2 regions of the Ruminococcus sp. OA3 genome follow, and region 1 is predicted to be linked to the other one. Evidence: riboswitches for the same ligand, from Rfam matches in the RefSeq annotation. Region 1 holds a riboswitch; the other holds the start of a gene.
What was found. Region 1 has a riboswitch for cyclic di-GMP ahead of MCG98_RS05900 (Ig-like domain-containing protein). Riboswitches for the same ligand answer to the same signal wherever they lie in the genome.
Positions count from the first base shown of each region.

Region 2: linked by a shared signal. The riboswitch ahead of MCG98_RS04340 (signal peptidase I) and the one ahead of MCG98_RS05900 (Ig-like domain-containing protein) in region 1 are both predicted to bind cyclic di-GMP.

Region 1 is NZ_JAKNTO010000001.1:1,282,293-1,287,780, forward strand. It holds gene MCG98_RS05885 (sugar phosphate isomerase/epimerase family protein) at 1-225, shown strand, start outside; gene MCG98_RS05890 (hypothetical protein) at 539-1,144, shown strand; gene MCG98_RS05895 (hypothetical protein) at 1,411-1,830, shown strand; cyclic di-GMP riboswitch class I at 1,961-2,042, shown strand; gene MCG98_RS05900 (Ig-like domain-containing protein) at 2,107-4,380, shown strand.
Region 2 is NZ_JAKNTO010000001.1:933,087-938,574, reverse strand. It holds gene MCG98_RS04350 (carboxypeptidase-like regulatory domain-containing protein) at 1-1,439, opposite strand, end outside; gene MCG98_RS04345 (hypothetical protein) at 1,571-2,182, opposite strand; gene MCG98_RS04340 (signal peptidase I) at 2,368-3,006, opposite strand; cyclic di-GMP riboswitch class I at 3,104-3,199, opposite strand; gene MCG98_RS04335 (hypothetical protein) at 3,498-5,000, shown strand; gene MCG98_RS04330 (YdeI/OmpD-associated family protein) at 5,392-5,488, shown strand, end outside.

The DNA.
Region 1 (5,488 bases):
TCGCTTGAGGCAGAGGAGGGGACAGTTCCGGATGAAAATATGATCCGAAACTGTGCGCTTGGCGAAGGCGTCGTCGACTATAAGAGTTACTGCGACGCGGTGAGAGCGACGGGGTACGACGGATGGTGGAACGCCGAGTTATTCAGCCGCCGGCAGATGCAGATGGATCCGAAAGAGGTGGCGCGGGATATTTATGCCAAATTGAGCAGGCTGGCAAAAGGGTAAGATACTGAGATTAACTGCGGGGGATAATGGGCGTATCGGATAGAAATATCTGGTATGCCTTTTTTGCGGCTGGAAAAAGGTACATATGTCAATTTTAAGAATATAATTTTTGTAAAATAAAGTAAATCTAAAAAAATAATATATTGATATATATTGATATTGTAATGTGTTATTATATATTTATAAAATAATTTATTATAGACAAAGTAGTAAAAAGCTAAGACCGTATTGGGGAATATGAGAGGAGGAGATTCCATTGGCAAGTGAATTCGGCCATAAAACTATTCAATAATAAATGAGGAGGGATTTGAATATGTTTAGACGGAATATCAAAAGAAAAACTTGGTGTTTATTATTATTAATGTGTATGGTAACACAAATGATGTGCATTCCTGTGTTTGCACAAGATACATCTTCAAAGATTACTACAACTGTAAAAATCACAGATTTATCTACTGGAGAAGTAAAACAATATGAAATTGATGATGCAAGATCAATAGCAGAGGTTGATGCAGAAGGCAGACCAGTTACAACTACTATTATTGAGGTCGGCGGCAGCCAAAGTGATATGGCTCGTGCTGGGCAATCTAATTATGATGATTTTTCTGGCTGGCGTGGCACAGTAACAATTTCCTATACAGATAATGGAACCTATGCGAATCTTACAAAAGCTACTGGAAATTGGACGAGAAGAAGTGGTTCAACTTCTATTTCCGGAATGTCAATGACTTACGGTCAGGCTTTGGGAACAAATAGTAGAAATAGTTCTATCGGGTTATCTTCAAATTCGACCACAACGGTTACACCCTCATGGCCTGCGGGAAAATATGGATATGGTATTGGGCACTACTTAGGCGCCACTATTCACGCAACAATAGGTGGTAAATATGTTTATATCAGCTGTAATGTTAATTATTAAATAATAATGCTTTACATATTACTTAATTTGTATTTAAAAAGTAGGCATATTGGATGAGGCATCTGATATGCTTACTTTGATACAGCCGTATTAAATACTTTTTGAAGGTGGATTTTAGACGTCAGTAAATGCAAGAATCGCTTAGTCAGGGGTGTTAATTATTTTGTCCGAATTTTGAGTAATGAAAGGCAAAGCTGTGATTTATATTTAAAGCGATCAGCAATTTTATATTAAAATGATTATAGAGCAATTTAAGGAGAGTGGCTATGAAGTCAGAGAATAAAAATAAGAACGCATTACTGGTTATGTCTGCAATTTTGTCCGTAGCATATATGGTATTAGATCTGCTGCTATATCCTTACTTAGCGCGGCTGCAAAGTATACGGTATATACCATATGTCCTCTACTATTGCAATACCATAAGAGTTGTGGGAATATTTGTCGTGATGTTGTTTTTGTTGCTGTTTTTAAATAAAAAAAATGTTGTAACACTGGGGCACAAAAATAGAGTGATGTTGTATGCCGGTATAGGAATATATGTCATTTATTATTTGCTGTTTTTTCTGAATTTTGGGATTGGAGTAGGATTTATAGGTGGTGAAATTATTATACAAATATCAGTGATTCACTCCTGGATTTTATGCATCCCCGCAATATTTCTGGCATTGGGACTTGTGAAGGAATAATTGTAATATCACGCCTCAGCAGTATGAGTGAAAATATCATAGTCACTTGATAGAAGTCATGACAAATTTGCCAAAAGATGATATAATTAAATTATTAATATTAACACGTATCAGAAATTGTGGTGTTACGTGGAAGTCATGGCAAACAGGCGGAAGTCTGTGACGCAAAACTACAGGGTCTAAGCGATTAAGTACGACAGCCAGTTGCAGCACGAGGTGAGCATTCTCTGATGGGGGTGCTTTTTTGTTTGGATGAAATGAGGGAGGAAAAGTATAATGAAGAGAATGAGAAGTCTTGCGGTATTATTGTCGGCGGTAATGCTGGTTACTGCTTTGCCACTGGATGTATCAGGAGCCAGTGAGGATGTTGTGTCGGGTGGAGAGATGATTCTGGAACAGGAGGAAGATGAGGAGATTATAGAAACTCCTGAGTCAGAAGATGTGGTTGATACTGTGCTTCCGAAGGTTGAGTCAGAAGTGGAGGAAGTTCCGGAAACTTCATCAGTTCCAGTTTTGGATAGTCGTTCCGGAAGTGTTTTGAAGATTGGAGTTGGTGAAACAAAGAGACTGGAAATTGATGGTTATAACGCAGATGAGTGTCAATGGGAATGTAAAGAGGATGGGGTACCAGAAGGATGGACTTATATTAGTGGAGAAGTACACTGGTCAAATAAGGAAGTAACAGGAAATGTATATGTTGCATCAGACGCCCAACTATATGTTGATTCATCCTCTACAATAAATGGAAATATATATGTTTATGGCCAATTATATGCGAGTTCCAGGTTAACAGTAACCGACAGCATCAACGCATACCAGTATGGGAGCATGATGTCGTCAGGTGTTTTTGATGGTGAACATGGCTATGTTGTTGGAAGCATTAAAGCAAGCCGTATGAATATAACTGCGAGCGCCTTGAATCCGGCTTTCAGTGTAATATCTGAAGATAATATTAACAGTAATAAGGTGGCAGTTGTTGACGCAGGAGGTGTTGTTACTGGAATAAAAGAGGGCAGTGCAACAGTGGTTATGACTTGTAATGGCGAGAGTCAAAAAATTTTTATAGAGGTACATACTTATGATAAATGGGTAGCAGATAAAGAACCGACCTGCACAGAAACCGGAAGTCAAAGCATTCATTGCAGCGTATGTGATGCAATAAAAGAAAACAGTGAAGAAAAAATTCCCCTTGCAGCTCACACGGAAGTAAAAGACATGGCAGTGTTACCGACCTGCACACAACCAGGAAAAACCGAAGGAATCCACTGTTCCGTCTGCAATACCGTCATAAAGGAGCAGCGAGAAATCCCTGTCATCAGCCATACCTACAAGTTCGACAAGCTCACAAAAGCAACGCTCACTGCAAGTGGTAAAATCATAAGAAAATGTACAGCCTGTGGTAGATCAGCAACGCAAATCCTCTCCTACCCGAAAACGATCACGCTTTCGGCTACAAAATATACTTATAATGGAAAGGTAATGAAACCGACCGTCACCGTAAAGGGCGCAGATGGAAAGGTAATCCATCCCGCGAACTACAGCGTTACGTATTCGCCAGGCTGTAAAAATGCGGGTACCTACAATGTGATCATCACTTTCAAAGCTAATTACAGTGGAAAAGTCACGAAAAGCTTTACAATCAATAAAGCGTCACAGACATTGACCGCATCCAGCCACACAAAAGTTTTTGGAAATGCACCATTTTTTACAGGAACTAAGAAGACAAAGGGTGACGGCAAATTAAGCTTTACCTCCAGCAATACGAAGACCGCGACGGTCTCAGGTACAGGAAAGATTACGATCAAAGGTATTGGAAGAACAACGATTACGATCACTGCGGCAGCGACAACGAATTATAATAAGGCTACGAAAGCAGTCACCGTGACGGTCAACCCAAAGGGGACGTTCATCTCGAGCGTTAAGAACAACTCATCCGGCAAAATGAATATCGGCTGGAATAAAAATGCAGCGGTTACCGGATATCAGGTTCAGTATGCCACGAATACCTCATTTTCAGGGGCAAAGACATTAACCATAAATAAGAACAGTACATTGAGCACGTCGGTTTCCAGCCTGACCAAAGGAAAAACATACTATGTTCGGATTCGCACCTATAAAAAGGTTTATAGTACTACTTATTATTCTTCATGGAGCGCGTCCAAAAGTATAAAGATTGCGATTGAAAATCCTTACCTTTCAAAGACATCAATTTCGCTCAACGCAGGCACAAAGTATGGGTTGAAACTGTGTGATACAACGCAAAAGATAACCTGGTCCTCGAGTAATCCATCGGTGGCCGCCGTCTCGTCAAATGGCATGGTGACCGGAAAGAAGGCAGGAACAGCAACAATAACCGCGAAAATCGGAAGCAAAATATACACATGTAAAGTGACCGTAAAGGGGAGCATCAGCGTGACGGTTTACTGGACACCGAATGGGTCAGTATATCATTCCACCAGAGAGTGCCCGTCACTTGCAAGATCTAAGACAATCAGGAGCGGATCCGTTTCACAGAGTGGAAAGAGCAGAAAATGTAAGGTTTGTTATTAGAAAATTCCTTAGAAACTGTAAGTCAAAGAAAACTGAATTTTCAGATATTAGCATAAGTCCATTATTGACTCTTAATCGAGCAGATAATGGGCTTATATACCTTATTACACCCACTGATTAAATGGCTACAAAGTCTCGGAGGCATTCTGTGACGACAAATACAGTAAAAATGAAAACACGATTTCATGACAAAATGAGAGGAGGCATTATGATGGAAAATAAATATGTAAGGCATGCGGCAGGGAATTGCCGGTTGATCGATTTGAGCTGATAAAACCAAAGGATGGGAAGCCATGTCGCGTCTCTACAGACAGAAAAGGCCGGTATGAAATATGTGCGATGTATTTCACTTCAGGAATGGGAGGAAATATGTGTTGCTGGCGGAAAGCTATGATAACGCGGAAAGCAGTCATACGGGAATTCGTCGTAAACCCAGATATTGAAAATAATGTTTACATATGGCATCAAGGATATGACAAGGCGGATAATTACTATAAAAACCTGTATCCGCTGAATAAGGAACAGTACAGAATCATTACAATCAATATGGCGAGGACTCAGAAGAGTTTATTATCAAAGTCATGAATGATATCAAATTCAAACCGGACACATGGAGTAAAAAATGCATGGAACCGGCCATGAGCAACTGGAACTGTACAAAGATATTGCCCGAAGACCTGCTACTTTGTGCCGCATATTATCAATACGGTATTTATTAACGGGAAATCTGCCGGAGGTGATTTGCCAATGGGGGAGTTACGACAAAGAAAAAAAGAAATATCGGGCTTGTGTTGCATTTATGGGGTAAAGTATAAAACTGGGAAGGTTTGATTCTGTGGAAAAGGCATTTGCCAGATACAAAGAATACAAGGAAGATTTAATTCAGGATTTAGCGTAACAATACAAAGGAGATATACCGGATAAGGTGTAGCCGGCGATGATGGGCATATCGGATAGAGATATCTGGTATGCCTGTTTTTTTGTTCCAGCTGCCACAAGCTGCTTATTCTGCTAGGAAATGAGTTTTTGCTTCACATATTTTGGATAATCGATATATATGTATTGACAATGAACAATTATATATGTACTATAAATACATATATAAATA
Region 2 (5,488 bases), 350 kb from region 1:
CGGTAAACTGCACTGGTATTTCCAGCTATTTCAGCACCCAGTTTCAATTTCTCTTTGCTCTCCAGCGTACCGGAAGTGCCGCCCTTTATCTGTCCTGACGTCCGCAGGGTAAACTGAAGCGGCAGGTAAGGGCTGCCCGCCCGCCTGGAAATATCAAGCGTGACGTTCAGCTTTTTATCTCTGCTGTTTTCCAGCCGGAACAAATAATAGCCGCTGGAACCAGGGGCTATCGTCTGCTGCTTATTAGTTTCGCGATTATAAAACAGATTGATGACCCGCAGCTGTTCCCATGCGGTAAATGTTCCCGTTCGATTTTCCGCATATATAGTAAGCTCTCCCTGCTCCTCTTTGGTATCCTTATTTCCCTTGTCATCCTCCCCGCTGTCTGTCGCGCCGGGAGTGGGAATCACTGTCACTTCCGGCTGGGGTGTCTGCCGGGGAGTGGTGACTGTAGACTCTTCCCGCCCCCCTCCGGGTGTCTGACGGGGAGTCACAGCGGCCGGGGTCACGGAAACATCGGGCTGTTCCCGGCTCTCACTGCCAATAGGCCTGACGGTCTGATGTTTGATAATCACACCTGTATCTCCCGGTGTGTTAACTGTTCCGTCCGGCATCCGGATCTCACCGCCGGGGGCGATAACCGTCCCATCCGCCAAAGTTACGGTCCCGTCAGAAGCAACTTCAATTCCTCCCGCGGAAAACGACTGGTCGACCAGCACGGTGTCATCTTTCTGAACAATATAAGTAGGGTCTGCTGAGGAACCGCCCGGAAATACGATGGTTCCGTCCGGCAGATGTACATTACCGCAGGGAGTCACGACAACCCCGTCTTTGATTGAGGCGGTCCCCCCCGGTGTGATGACAATCCCGTCTCTTGTGGCATACGAAAACCTTTCGGCATCTATATACAGTTCACCGTCGTCCAGGTTGATATCAATTTCGAGAACACGCAGTTCGGCATTGACCGCAATCAGGTATTCACCGTTGTCCAGACGTTCAATGGATGCACCCTCCCCGGCGCTGTCACTGACAATCCTGATGCTGCGCTGTGCCGCCACCGTACTGTCTTTGTTCAATACGGAAAGGGTATGCTCTCCTGTGGTCACGTTTGGAAAGAGAAATCCTCCATTGGCAGCGGAAACTGTTCTCAGCGGATCACTGTGCAGCTCCAGTGTGTGCCCTGCTGCCGGCGAACCATCAGAATACATCACCCTGCCGGACAGGTGGAGAACTGTCTGCAAAGGCTCATCCTCCGGAGACAGCAGTACAGTATCTATGACCTGCCCAAGAGGCGCCTCGACCGTGTTTCGTCCCAGGATAAAACCCACGATACTGGAAGTAATAAATGTCAAAACGAGCAGAAGAAGAATCAGCGGCAGCAAACGCCGCCCGTTCTGTCTTTTATCGCTCTTTCTATAATCACTGCCTGGATGTTCCATGGCGTTTCCTCCTTCTCGGGAAGCTGGTATTTCAGCCTATGGCAAAAGGCGCGGTGTTCCACTCCCCTTTGCCGAGGGCTGAAAGCCCTCAAAGAGTCCGTCCCGGCACAGGGGGCGGCATAAATGGCTGGTCAGGTTGTTGGTGTTTCAGGTGTTGCCTGTTTTCCGGTTACAGTGATCTCCAGTGTCCAGTCCTCATTGGCAAATTCGTTGTCATTTGTATCCTTTGTATTATCCGCATCAAACGCCCATGACCAATAAACTTCAATGGTCTTTTTCATAGCGTCAGCAGTATCACTATATGGAATATTTCCACCATCAATTTTAAATTCAGCTAATTTTTGTCCTGCATTATCAGCTGTAATTTCCTCTGTAGAAAATACCATGTCGTCTGGAAGTGTTGTTCCAGCGGCAGCTGCAATCGCTACACTGTAATCAATCCCCACCTCACTTCCGGTACCGTCAATCGCAATATCAAATTTCCCAGTGGTTCCAGGGGCAATAACCTTATCTTTAATGTCCTCTGTTTGGTATGCTGTTCGGGTATCCCCTAAATCCAGCATAAAATTTTCTGTTCCATCTTTCCCGTTCGCCTTAAAGCTCCAGGCGGCAACCGCAGCCGTCGCGCTGCCGCTCACTTCTGTGACATACCGGGCCATCGTTCCGCCCAGCAGACAGGCGGTCACCAGGGTCAGTGTCAGTGCCATGGCACCGAAACGCGCTGCATAAGATCTTTTTTTCATAACTTATTCCTCTCTTTCTGTGCTTGTTAAGAACCCTCCGGCGTCAGTGGCTGAGCCTGCTCAGGGTTCCCGTGTGCCTGTGGCACTTGATATCCCAGGCACACTTTCGTACCCGGTTCTGTATGGCCCGCTGTCCCCCGGCTGTGCCCCGGAAGCCTGGGCCAATGCATACATAATAGACTGCTTTATGGTTCTTTGGTATCCGCCGTGCAGTCATTACCTTCTTTCCCGGACTTCAGGGCAGCCAGTTCTGCCTCCAGCTCAGCGGTCCGTGCAGACTCCTCCTTATCCATGCGGTGCCTGCGCCAGATGTCCCACAGGAAAAAGAGCAGCAGCGGACAGATGATAAAGAGAATCATACCGATGGTGGACTGCATAAAGAGAATAACATCACCCATTCCTCCGACGCGCCCGCCTTTCCAGACGCCCTGAACCTGCTGTTCGTCGACAGCCGCCTGGTCTACTGCATTGTTTGCATCTCCCTGTGTGATATATTGAATTTTCCCGTTCTCACCCGTGGTGATATCCACAATGCGGTGAGTGACCGCCTTGCCCGACAGCAGATAACAGATAACGTCATCCTTTTTCAGATCTTCTGCACCGATGTCATGAATAAAAATCAGATCGCCGGGCTTTATGTCCGGCTCCATTGAACCGGAAAGCACCACCGCAGGCTTTATCCCAAACACTCCAGGAAGTTCTCCCGGATTTATGTAACTGCTGATGATCAGCACAAGATTTATGATGATAATTGGAATGAAGATCACGCACAGAACGATACCTGCCACCGCGGCCGGCGTGATTTTTTTCTTTTTCTTCTCCATTGGATTTACCCCTGCCTTTCTTTTTTTCTGTGCACCCATTCTGAATTACATTGTATAAATTATAAAACCGGCCTTGCCATACAAAGCCGGTTTTACTAAATGCAACTGGCTGGCTTTCCTGCGGACCTCATCCGCAGGGGAAACCCCTGTAGCTTTGCGACACTGCCTCTCGACAGCTGTGCTCCTCATATAAATATATACAACTCTGAATATACCTCTCCAATATGGCAACGATAATGACAGTTCCTGCTCTTTTTACTAAATAACGTTTTGTTGACCTGATCCCTCAGGTAAATCACTCACCTTGCATCTGCATGATCTGCTGCACCTAATCAGGATATTATATTTCTCATTTTAGGATACTTCATCTCCTATTTATTATCAATGCAAATAGGTAATTTGGCATTGACACTTTTGTGTCATTAACAATGACATTGCTATTGAGGATTTTAAATTTTTCGTGTATACTGGATGTAAAAGGTGGTGATTATATGCAGCTGTATGAAAAACTGACATTTATGATGAACCTGACACAAACATCGAACCGGATGCTGGCACGTGAACTGCAGGTCGATCCCTCCCTTATCAGCCGTCTGCGCACAGGAACCAGAGGAGTCCCACGCAACCGGGAATATCTGAAAATCATGGCACTCTATTTCACAAAACGCTGTACCACAAAATATCAGAGGCAGGCGCTCTCGGAAATGCTGGGCATCAGTCTGTCCCACACCGTTAAAAGTGATCAGCTTACGGACCTGCTCTATTACTGGCTTCTGGGCGATTCAGATGAAGTGGGGCATTTCCTGCGCACCTTTGAAACGCTTACCCTGGAGAACAGAAGCACAGATTCTCTTCCCGAATCCTGCGACATCAATACTGACAATGCACTCTACTTCGGCAGCGAAGGAAAACGCGCGGCAGCGCGTACACTCATAAGGCACCTTCTTTCTCTGGATAAGCCGTGCACCGTCTTTTTATTCGCCGATCAATCGGATGAATGGATTTCGGAAGACCCGGAGTTTCTTTGCAGCCTCCAGGACTGGGGTCTGAAACTCGTACAGCAGGGTTTTCAATTCTGTCACATCACACCCCCTGTAAGCTCTGCTGATCATGCTTTTGATTCCCTCCTGCGGTGGATCCCTGTTTATCTCACAGGACGGGCAAACGCATATTATTATCCGCGGATCCGCGACCAGGTTCACCGGCGTACACTGGTGCTGGTGCCAGGAGAGGTTGCCATGACTTCAAACTCCATTGCGGGCCGGCAGTCCGGATACGCAACCATGCTGACCACCGACCTGCGCCTGATTCAGACATATGAAACAGAATTCCAGGATTATCTGTCCCTCTGCCGTCCGATGATGGACATCTATACAATGCCGGAGAAGTTAAAACAATGTTTTACAAAATTTCTCACTTCCACCGGAACGCGTATCCAGAAGCTGCCTGCTTTGTCCGCAGAAACAGCTCCTCCCGAACTGATGGATTACTGTATTGAAAAGACAAAATATGTGGATTTAAAAAGGCTTGGCAGACTGTTTATAGATGAGATGAGGCTGATTGAAAAAGAACGGGATAAATACGAGCTGATTGATATTGTGAGCCTGGCAACTGCAGAGGAAGTCCGCGCCGGAATGGTTCCCATTATACTATCCTGCGGAATGAACAAAGAACCTCTACGTTATACGCCGGAGACCTATGTCCTTCACCTGAAAAATATCCTGCGTATCATGGAGCGCTGCGACAATTACCATTTTGTTCCTCAGAGAGAGCCATCTTATAAAGAAGGAGGACTGATGGTAAAAGAGGGGCAGCATGCGCTGCTGCTCCGTATGACGTCATCCTTTACTGTATTTGAAATTTCCCAGCCGGATATCGTATTGGTCTGCCGGGAGCATCTGTTCCGAATCGCCGACAGGTCCGGCTATATGGGAATCCACCGGATTAAAATCATATCACAGATCAGGGAATTGATACGGGAACTGCAGGTTTAACAGGAGCAAACCTGTTTTATAACAGCCGGTCAAAGCGCTTACCTGGTAAGGAGAATTCTATGATAAACCACCAATACCCCAATATCCTACCGTCTGACCTTTCCCGGCTGCCGCATATATCCGGATGAGGTTTGACTGTTCCAGTAACTCTGGTGTATCATCTCTGATTCCAGATAGGATCTGCGGTGTTTCTTCTGTAATCCAGGTTTTTGTTACAATAACAGCAAGTGATAAACATCGAAAGGTAGCAATGACCAGCTTCGCCGCAGAGGGACAGACACATGGGCATAACTGCAGGGCAAAGGAAAGTCTGACGGGTACACCTGTTCAGAAACCGAATAACATAATTCAACAGCGTCATTTTTGAAATGACGCAGAAGGGAGCTGTACCATGAACGAGATGATGAAATTTTCCAGCAGAGAGGACTTCAGAAAATGGCTGAATGAAAATTGTCTGTCAGAAGCAGGGATCTGGCTGCTGTTCGGTA